Regions from separate parts of the Enterobacter sp. 6722112 genome, predicted to be linked through region 1. Evidence: predicted binding sites of a transcription regulator. Region 1 holds the regulator's gene; the other holds the start of a gene.
What was found. Region 1 encodes LexA, which represses DNA repair genes until DNA is damaged. Its sites were predicted from a motif close to TNCTGTATGTACATACAGNA; they were not measured.

Region 1 (5,053 bases):
ACGCAGCATGGCCTGAATGGTCATCGACAGCGTGCCGGTCTTCGGATCGAGCAGACGACCGGTACGCGAGCGCCCGCCTTCAACAAAGTACTCCACGGAATAACCGCGGCTGAACAGCTCGCCCAGATACTCCCTGAAGACGGTGGAGTAAAGCTTGTTACCCTTAAAGGTACGACGAATAAAGAACGCACCCAGACGGCGGAAAATCGGGCCTGCTGGCCAGAAGTTCAGGTTGATACCGGCAGCAATATGCGGCGGCACCAGACCCTGGTGATAGAGCACGTAAGAGAGCAACAGGTAGTCCATGTGGCTGCGGTGGCAGGGCACATAGACAATCTCGTGGCCGTCGTGCGCTAACTGACGTACGCGCTCGGCGTTGTGGACGTTAATCCCCTGATAGAGGCGGTTCCACGTGAAGCCAAGGATACGGTCAGAGAGGCGAATCATCTCGTAGGAGAAATTCGCGGCGATCTCTTCCATCAGCGCTATCGCGTTCTGCTGCGCTTTCTCGTGCGAAATTTTCTTGCTGCGCGCTTCGTCTTCTACGGCACGGGCAATCGCTTTGGAAGCCAGCAGCTTGTTGAACAGATCCTGACGTGCCGGGAGACGTGGTCCAACGGCCGCCAGACGCTGACGTGCAAAGTGCATACGCGCAACGCGCGCCAGCTTTTGCGCAATGATTTTGTCAGTGCCGTGTTCATCCGCCATGCGGCGCAGTGAAACGGAAGGTGAGAAGCGGACAAAGCTGTCGCGTCCCAGCCAGGAGACGGCGAAGAACTTCTGAATGCCGTTGAGCATACGCAGCGGCGGGTTCTCTTCCCCTTTTTCGCGCCCCGGACGACGGCCAAACATCACCGACACCGGCACCATCTGCACATCCAGATCGGGGTTGCTGCGGTGCAGATCGAGGTAATCATGGAACAGCTTAATGGACTCTTCTTTCGGCGTGTAATAGGTGAACACGCGCGGCCCGCCATGGATGAACACGTAGCGCGGCAGCAGCGTACCGTCGACTTCCAGCGGTTCAAGCGGGTCAGGTAAATCGTGCGCCAGACATTGAGCGCGAAGCGTCAGCAGGTCTGCCTTCGAGTTATAAGGCAAAACGTACATAATAGGGCGCGACGTATCGAGCCCTAATTCCAGCGCAGGTTCTGCTGGGATAGACTTACTTTTTACCAGGACGCTTAATGGTAAATTAAGTAATTTGTAGTAAATTCGTGGCCAGCCGGACATAAACGATGTAAAGCCTCTGGTTAATAATGCAATTGCGGCGCAAGGATAACAGAAAGCGCGCAAAATTTCTGTTGTTACCCGTCATACTTCAGGTTGCAGCAAAACGCGCTGCGGCTTTAGTTACAGACGCTATTTATCATAAAAGGTTCTTTTAATGGCCAATAATACCACTGGGTTAACTCGAATCATTAAAGCTGCCGGTTATTCATGGAAAGGTTTCCGCGCGGCATGGGTTAATGAAGCCGCTTTCCGCCAGGAAGCGGTTGCCGCAATCGTTGCCGTTGTCATCGCCTGCTTCCTTGATGTTGATGCTATCACCCGCGTACTGCTCATCGGATCTGTCCTTCTGGTGATGATAGTGGAAATTCTGAATAGCGCTATTGAGGCCGTTGTTGACCGAATCGGGTCGGAATTCCATGAACTGTCTGGCCGGGCGAAAGACATGGGTTCCGCTGCCGTACTGCTGGCGATTATCACTGCGGCGATCACCTGGGTCACGCTGCTTTGGTCGCATTTCCGATGAGCCTCGAGGAATAATTAAGTCCCTGGTTTTTTGTGCAGTTTTTGGTTCCAAAATCGCCTTTGACTGTATATACTCACAGCATAACTGTATATACACCCAGGGGGCGGTATGAAAGCGTTAACGACCAGGCAGCAAGAGGTGTTTGATCTCATTCGGGATCATATCGGCCAGACGGGTATGCCACCCACGCGTGCAGAAATTGCGCAGCGTCTGGGCTTCCGTTCTCCTAATGCTGCCGAAGAGCACCTTAAAGCGCTGGCGCGTAAGGGCGTGATTGAGATTGTTTCCGGCGCCTCACGCGGCATTCGTCTGCTTGTGGAAGAAGAGAGCGGTATTCCACTGGTGGGCCGCGTTGCCGCAGGTGAACCTCTGCTGGCGCAGCAGCACATCGAAGGGCACTATCAGGTTGACCCAGGCATGTTCAAGCCGAGCGCCGATTTCCTGCTGCGCGTTAGCGGAATGTCCATGAAAGATATCGGTATTCTGGATGGCGATCTGCTGGCGGTACACAAAACGCAGGATGTGCGTAACGGGCAAGTCGTGGTGGCGCGCATTGATGATGAAGTGACGGTTAAGCGCCTGAAAAAACAAGGCAATACCGTGCAGCTTCTGCCTGAAAACAATGAATTCTCCCCGATTGTGGTGGATCTCCGCGAGCAGAGCTTCTCTATTGAAGGGCTGGCGGTCGGCGTTATCCGCAACGGTGAATGGCTGTAATCTCTTCCTGACAGGCTGTAGTTCCTCTACAGCCTGGCCTGTTTTCTGATTCCGGTAATTTCCATGGCATTGCTAACTTCTGCCGATAAGGCGTTGTGGCGTCTTGCGCTACCGATGATTTTTTCCAATATTACCGTTCCTCTGCTGGGGCTGGTGGATACGGCGGTTATCGGGCATCTCGATTCGCCGATTTATCTTGGCGGCGTCGCGATCGGCGCAACGGCGACCAGCTTCCTCTTTATGCTGCTGCTTTTTCTGCGCATGAGTACGACAGGCCTGACGGCCCAGGCGTATGGTGCAAAAGATCCCCTGCGTCTGGCGCGTGCGCTGGTTCAGCCGCTCATTCTGGCATTCGGTGCCGGCGCGTTAATCGTTCTGTTGCGTACGCCGCTGATTGATCTTGCGCTCCATATTGTAGGCGGCAGCGATGCCGTACTGGAACAGGCCCGGCGGTTCCTCGAAATTCGCTGGCTCAGCGCGCCCGCTTCACTGGCAAACCTGGTCCTGCTGGGCTGGCTGCTGGGCGTGCAGTACGCCCGCGCGCCGGTGATCCTGCTGGTGGTGGGCAACCTGCTTAACATTGTGCTCGATCTCTGGCTGGTGATGGGGCTGCACATGAACGTCCGGGGCGCGGCGCTGGCCACGGCGATTGCCGAGTACGGTACGCTGCTGATCGGTTTGGGGATGGTCTGGCGCGTGCTGGCGATGCGCGGTATCACCCTGGATCTGCTGAAATCGGCCTGGCGCGGCAACATTCGAAAGCTGCTGGCGCTTAATCGCGACATCATGCTCCGTTCGCTTCTGCTGCAACTCTGCTTTGGTGCATTAACCGTTTTTGGTGCGCGTCTTGGGCCTGAGATCGTTGCCGTCAACGCAGTGCTCATGACATTACTGACCTTTACCGCTTACGCGCTGGATGGTTTTGCTTACGCCGTGGAGGCGCATTCAGGGCAGGCCTATGGCGCGCGTGAAAGCGGCCAGTTACGTGAAGTCTGGCGTGCTGCCTGTCGTCAGGCGGGCCTGGTAGCGCTGGTCTTTGCTCTGGTGTACGCCTGTTTTGGTGGGCATATTGTCGCGCTACTCACCTCGTTGCCCGCGCTACGTGAGCTGGCCGATCGCTACATCCTCTGGCAGGTAGTATTACCGGTGGTGGGCGTGTGGTGCTATTTGCTGGACGGCATGTTTATTGGTGCGACGCGAGGGGCGGAGATGCGCAACAGCATGGCCGTCGCGGCGGCGGGGTTCGGCCTGACGCTGCTAACCCTGCCGTATCTCGGCAATCATGGTCTGTGGCTGGCGCTGGCGGTGTTTCTCTCACTGCGTGGCCTTTCGCTGGCCGTTATCTGGCATCGTCACTGGCGAAACAATACCTGGTTTCCAGCCCCGCACGATATATCGTAACGGTTAAAGATTCCGAATATAAAAACAACTGCCGAATCCTTAACTACAATAATAATCACGTCCAGCAGAAAAGAACGAAGCGGACGATACTCATAGACGCTTAACACGAGGACACGATTATGAATAAAGACGAAATCGGCGGCAACTGGAAGCAATTCAAAGGTAAAGCGAAAGAACAGTGGGGTAAGCTGACAGATGACGATATGACCGTCATTGAAGGTAAGCGCGATCAGCTGGTAGGTAAAATCCAGGAGCGCTACGGTTACGAAAAAGATCAGGCGGAAAACGAAGTCAAAGACTGGGAAACCCGTAACGACTACCGCTGGTAACCGGCACTATCCCCAAGGGCGGCCCTGAGCCGCCTTTTTCTTTGGCTTTAACGCGGCTTTTTCTTCACCAGGATAGAGTGATCGTGCTGACAGGCATCCTGATGGCGGCATGACTCCACCTCCACGCAGGCAGAACATAAGCCGTGGGCTTCAATCACGTTATGGCGCAGCGCAAAGCCCATTCTGGCTGCCAGCGTATGCATAATATCTTCCACACCTTCCGCACACTCTTCCTTCACCACACCACAGCGATCGCAGATAAACATGGCGGACGTGTGAGTTGGCTGGTCAAAAAGATGGCACAGCACATAGCTGTTTGTTGATTCCACTTTATGCACAAACCCTTGCTCCAGCAGGAAATCCAGCGCCCGATAAACGGTCGGCGGTTTTGCCTGCGGCTCGCTTTCACGCAGCAGATCGAGCAGATCGTAGGCGCTGATGGCACCCTGTTGCAGGCTCATCAGACGCAGTACCTCAAGGCGCTGCGGGGTCAGGCGCACATTGCGTTGCGCGCACAGCTTTTCAGCTTGCGCTAACAGCTCTTTTGTGGACTTGTCCATCGGGCACCTCGGATATGGTAAGGGGTGAAAACATTCACTTTATCATGTTCTGCTAAAAACACCGAGATCCGCCAGGCTGTGCTATACCTGACGCATCGCAAATCAGGAGATCGCAAAATGAAAAGACCTGACTGTATTCGGCACTGGCGGGACGTGGAAGGCGCTGATGACGCAACGTATCCTGACAGCAACGAACGTTTTTCTGTTGGCGCGCCGCTGGCCCGCAGGCTGGGTCTCGGCCGCATTGGTATTCACCATGAACGGCTGCCACCCGGACGCCGTACGTCTTA
Region 2 (5,053 bases), 4.6 Mb from region 1:
GTTAACCCACAGCCGACAGCGTTATCGCCGCAACCTGCGTTTTTATGCCGATGAACCGCGTCTGCGGGTCGGCGGCCCCACCTGGCACTGGGTGCGGGAAGGTATTCATGCCGGTGAGCAGGTGCTGGCGGGCGTAGGCGATGATGACACGCCGACGCTCCTGATCCAGGCGGAAGAAGAGCGTGTGGTGGATAACCGCATGCATGACCGCTATTGTGAACTTCGCGCCGCTGCGGGCCATCCCTGTGAAGGGGGTAAACCGCTGGTCATCAACGGTGCGTACCATGAGATCCTTTTTGAAAAGGACGCTATGCGCTCAGTCGCGCTCAACGCCATTGTTGAATTTTTCAACAGGCATAACTGATTATTGTTTTCCACCAGAGGTTGAAATCCCTATGTACCAGGTTGTTGCATCTGATTTAGATGGCACGCTGCTTTCCCCCGACCACACCCTGTCGCCTTATGCGAAAGAGACCCTAAAACTCCTGACTGCCCGTGGCGTGAACTTTGTGTTCGCCACCGGTCGCCACCACGTGGACGTGGGACAGATCCGCGATAACCTGGAGATCAAGTCGTACATGATCACCTCTAACGGTGCGCGCGTACATGACACGGACGGCAACCTGATTTTTACCCATAATCTCGATCGTGACATCGCCACCGATTTGTTCGGCATTGTGCATAACAACCCGGATATCGTGACTAACGTTTACCGTGACGACGAGTGGTTTATGAACCGCCATCGCCCGGAAGAGATGCGCTTCTTCAAGGAAGCCGTATTCCAGTACTCACTGTACGAGCCGGGTCTGCTGGAGCCGGAAGGGATCAGCAAGGTATTCTTCACCTGTGTAAATCATGAGGAGTTACTGCCGCTGGAGCAGGCGATCAACGCCCGCTGGGGCGACCGCGTGAACGTGAGCTTCTCCACGCTGACCTGTCTGGAAGTGATGGCGGGCGGGGTGTCCAAAGGTCACGCGCTGGAAGCGGTAGCGAAACGGCTGGGCTTTGATCTGAAAGACTGTATCGCCTTTGGCGATGGCATGAACGATGCCGAGATGCTCTCCATGGCGGGTAAAGGCTGCATCATGCAGAACGCGCACCAGCGCCTGAAAGATCTGCACCCGGAGCTGGAAGTGATCGGCACCAACGGCGATAACGCCGTGCCTAAGTATCTGCGCAAACTGTTCCTTGAATAATCTTCAATTGATTGTTTATTGTTCAGATGTCAACTAAAGAGTTCGCTACAATGCCTCTCCTTCTTTCTGAGAGACAAGCATTGTGGCGCTACTCATTATCACCACTATCCTGTGGGCCTTCTCCTTTAGTCTGATTGGCGAATACCTTGCCGGATCGGTCGACAGCTACTTCTCGGTACTGATGCGCGTGGGGCTGGCGGCGCTGGTGTTCCTGCCGTTCCTGCGTACCCGCGGGCAGTCGCTAAAAACGATACTGCTGTACATGCTGGTAGGCGCGATGCAGCTCGGCATCATGTACCTGTTCAGCTTCCGGGCCTACGTTTACCTGTCCGTCTCGGAATTTCTGCTCTTCACCGTGCTGACGCCGCTCTACATCACGCTGATTTATGACTTGCTCAGCAGGCGCCGTTTGCGCTGGGGATATCTGCTGAGCGCTGCGCTGGCAGTCATTGGCGCTGCGATTATTCGCTATGACAAGGTAAGCGATCACTTCTGGACCGGGCTGATGTTCGTCCAGCTCGCTAATATCAGCTTTGCCATCGGGATGGTGGGTTACAAACGTCTGATGGAGACCCGCCCGATGCCGCAGCATAACGCGTTTGCGTGGTTCTATATGGGCGCGGCGATTGTCGCGGTAGCGGCGTGGTTTCTGCTCGGCAATCCGCAAAAGCTGCCGACTACCTCCGTGCAGTGGAGCGTTCTGGTCTGGCTGGGCGTGGTGGCGTCGGGGCTGGGCTATTTTATGTGGAACTACGGCGCTACGCAGGTAGACGCCGGGACGCTGGGGATCATGAACAATGTGCACGTGCCGGCGGGGCTACTGGTGAACCTCGCCATCTGGCAGGAGCAGCCGCACTGGCCGAGTTTCCTTATTGGGGGAACGGTGATCCTGGCTTCGCTGTGGGTACATCGCCGCTGGGTCGCTCCGCGCTCCGCACAAACGGAAGATGGTCGCACGCGTGGTTCCGCGCTGAGCGAATAAACGCTTCCGTAATCGGCTGACGCTGCTCGCCGTCGCGCACGGCGGCGTACAGCCGGCTCCACAGTCCTTCACCCAGGGTTTTGGTGACCACCAGACCCTGGCGTTCAACCGTCTCGACCACCCAGTGCGGCAGCGCCGCAATCCCCATTCTGGCCGCCACCATCTGAATTAACAGCAGCGTGTTATCCACGCTTTTCAGCTGTGGGCTGATGCCCGCGGGTTGCAGGAAATGGCGCCAGATATCCAGACGACTGCGCTGTACCGGGTAAATCAGCAGCGTCTCCGTTGCCAGATCTTCCGGCGTGATACGCGTTTTAGCGGCCAGCGGATGGTCCGGGGCCAGCACCAGACGCACCTCAAAATCAAACATTGGCGAATAGTGCAGACCGCTGCGCGGCAGAATATCTGAGGTCATCACCAGATCCAGCTCACCCTGCTGAAGCGACGGCTGCGGATCAAACGTGACGCCGGATTTGAAGTCCATCTCCACCTGCGGCCACTTCTGGCGGAAGTTCTCAAGCGCGGGGGTCAGCCACTGAATACAGCTGTGACACTCAATGGCGATGCGCAGGGTGGTCTGCTGCGGCTCGTTGCATGACTGCAACGCGCTGGCAATCTGCGGCAGCACCTGGTTCGCCAGCTGAAGCAAAATTTCGCCCTGCGGCGTAAAGCGCAAAGGCTGGCTCTTACGCACAAAAAGACGAAAGCCGAGGCGTTGTTCCAGATCGCTGAACTGGTGAGAAAGGGCAGACTGAGTCTGGTGCAGCGTGGCCGCTGCCGCCGCAAGAGAACCGCAATTCCGCAACGCTTGTAGCGTTTTCAGGTGTTTTATCTCGATCATGAAAGTCCTTCACTTCGCCATGAACATTTTGCGCTTGAGGAATATACAGTACCTGCCAATTATAGAAGTGTAAACATCTGGACGTCTAAATAACGAATTTCTACAAGGGGTATGCCATGACAATCCGCACTCACACTCTCGGTTTCCCTCGCGTTGGTCTGCGTCGCGAGCTGAAAAAAGCGCAAGAAAGCTACTGGGCGGGTAACGCCACCCGCGAAGAACTGCTGGCGGTGGGGCGCGAGCTGCGCGCGCGTCACTGGGATCAGCAAAAACAGGCGGGCGTAGACCTGCTGCCGGTGGGCGATTTCGCCTGGTACGACCATGTTCTGACCACCAGCCTGCTGCTTGGCAACGTGCCGGCTCGTCATCAGAACAACGATGGATCGGTGGATATCGATACCCTGTTCCGCATCGGCCGTGGCCGCGCGCCAACGGGTGAGCCAGCGGCAGCGGCGGAAATGACCAAGTGGTTTAACACTAACTATCACTATATGGTGCCGGAGTTCGTTAAGGGCCAGCAGTTCAAACTGACCTGGACCCAGCTTCTGGATGAAGTGGACGAAGCGCTGGCGCTGGGTCACCAGGTGAAACCCGTGCTGCTGGGGCCGGTCACCTACCTGTGGCTGGGCAAAGTGAAAGGCGAGCAGTTCGACCGCCTCAGCCTGCTGAACGATATTCTGCCGGTTTATAAGCAGGTGCTGATTGAGCTGGGCAAACGCGGTATTCAGTGGGTGCAAATCGATGAACCGGCGCTGGTGCTTGAGCTGCCACAGGCGTGGCTGGATGCCTTCAAACCGGCGTATGACGCGCTCACGGGCCAGGTGAAGCTGCTGCTGACCACCTATTTCGAGGGCGTAACGCCGAACCTCGACACCATTACCGCGCTGCCGGTTCAGGGTCTGCACGTTGATCTCGTTCACGGCAAAGACGATGTGGCAGAGTTGCACAAGCGTCTGCCTGCGGAGTGGCTGCTCTCTGCCGGTCTGGTGAATGGTCGTAACGTCTGGCGTGCCGATCTCACCGGGAAATATGCACAAATCAAGGAGATTGTCGGTAAACGTGAATTGTGGGTAGCCTCTTCCTGTTCCCTGCTGCACAGCCCGATCGACCTGAGCGTGGAGACCCGACTCGACCCTGAGGTGAAAAGCTGGTTTGCCTTTGCCCTGCAAAAGTGTGAGGAGCTGGCTCTGCTGCGCGACGCGTTGAACAGCGGCGACACGGCAGCGATTACCGACTGGAGCGCGCCGATCCAGGCGCGCCGTCACTCGACGCGCGTGCATAACCCGGCGGTGGAAAAACGTCTGGCGGCCATCACTGCCCGGGACAGCCAGCGCCAGAGCCCGTATGAAGTGCGCGCCGAAGCCCAGCGTGCGCGCTTTAACCTGCCCGCGTGGCCGACCACAACCATCGGCTCCTTCCCGCAGACTACCGAGATCCGCGGCCTGCGCCTGGACTTCAAAAAGGGCAATCTGGATGCGAATCACTACCGCACCGGCATTGCGGAGCACATCAAACAGGCGATCGTCGAGCAGGAACGTCTGGGTCTGGACGTGCTGGTGCACGGCGAGGCCGAGCGTAACGATATGGTGGAATACTTCGGTGAACACCTGGACGGCTTTGTCTTTACCCAGAACGGCTGGGTGCAAAGCTACGGCTCCCGCTGCGTGAAGCCGCCGGTGGTGATCGGTGACGTCAGCCGCCCGGAAGCGATCACCGTGGAGTGGGCGAAGTATGCCCAGTCTCTGACCGACAAACCGGTAAAAGGCATGCTGACGGGGCCGGTGACCATTCTCTGCTGGTCGTTCCCGCGTGAAGATGTATCCCGGGAAACCATCGCCAAACAGATCGCCCTGGCGCTGCGTGATGAAGTGGCGGATCTGGAAGCGGCGGGGATTGGCATCATTCAGATCGACGAACCGGCGCTGCGTGAAGGCTTGCCGCTGCGTCGCAGCGACTGGGATGCTTATCTGACGTGGGGCGTGGAGGCGTTCCGCCTCAACGCGGCCGTCGCGAAGGACGACACGCAGATCCACA

Region 2: metR (HTH-type transcriptional regulator MetR) is a predicted target of LexA. The motif match lies at 3,051-3,070, and genes of this name have one in related genera.

Annotation. Positions count from the first base shown of each region.
Region 1 covers NZ_JBZWGR010000007.1:42,418-47,470, forward strand. The annotation lists gene plsB (glycerol-3-phosphate 1-O-acyltransferase PlsB) at 1-1,233, opposite strand, end outside; gene AC4OVU_RS01600 (diacylglycerol kinase) at 1,388-1,756, shown strand; gene lexA (transcriptional repressor LexA) at 1,865-2,473, shown strand; gene dinF (MATE family efflux transporter DinF) at 2,537-3,874, shown strand; gene AC4OVU_RS01615 (CsbD family protein) at 3,994-4,203, shown strand; gene zur (zinc uptake transcriptional repressor Zur) at 4,251-4,763, opposite strand; gene AC4OVU_RS01625 (cupin domain-containing protein) at 4,881-5,053, shown strand, end outside.
Region 2 covers NZ_JBZWGR010000007.1:4,605,944-4,610,996, forward strand. The annotation lists gene pldB (lysophospholipase L2) at 1-364, shown strand, start outside; gene yigL (sugar/pyridoxal phosphate phosphatase YigL) at 396-1,196, shown strand; gene AC4OVU_RS23545 (carboxylate/amino acid/amine transporter) at 1,279-2,178, shown strand; gene metR (HTH-type transcriptional regulator MetR) at 2,066-3,019, opposite strand; gene metE (5-methyltetrahydropteroyltriglutamate--homocysteine S-methyltransferase) at 3,136-5,053, shown strand, end outside.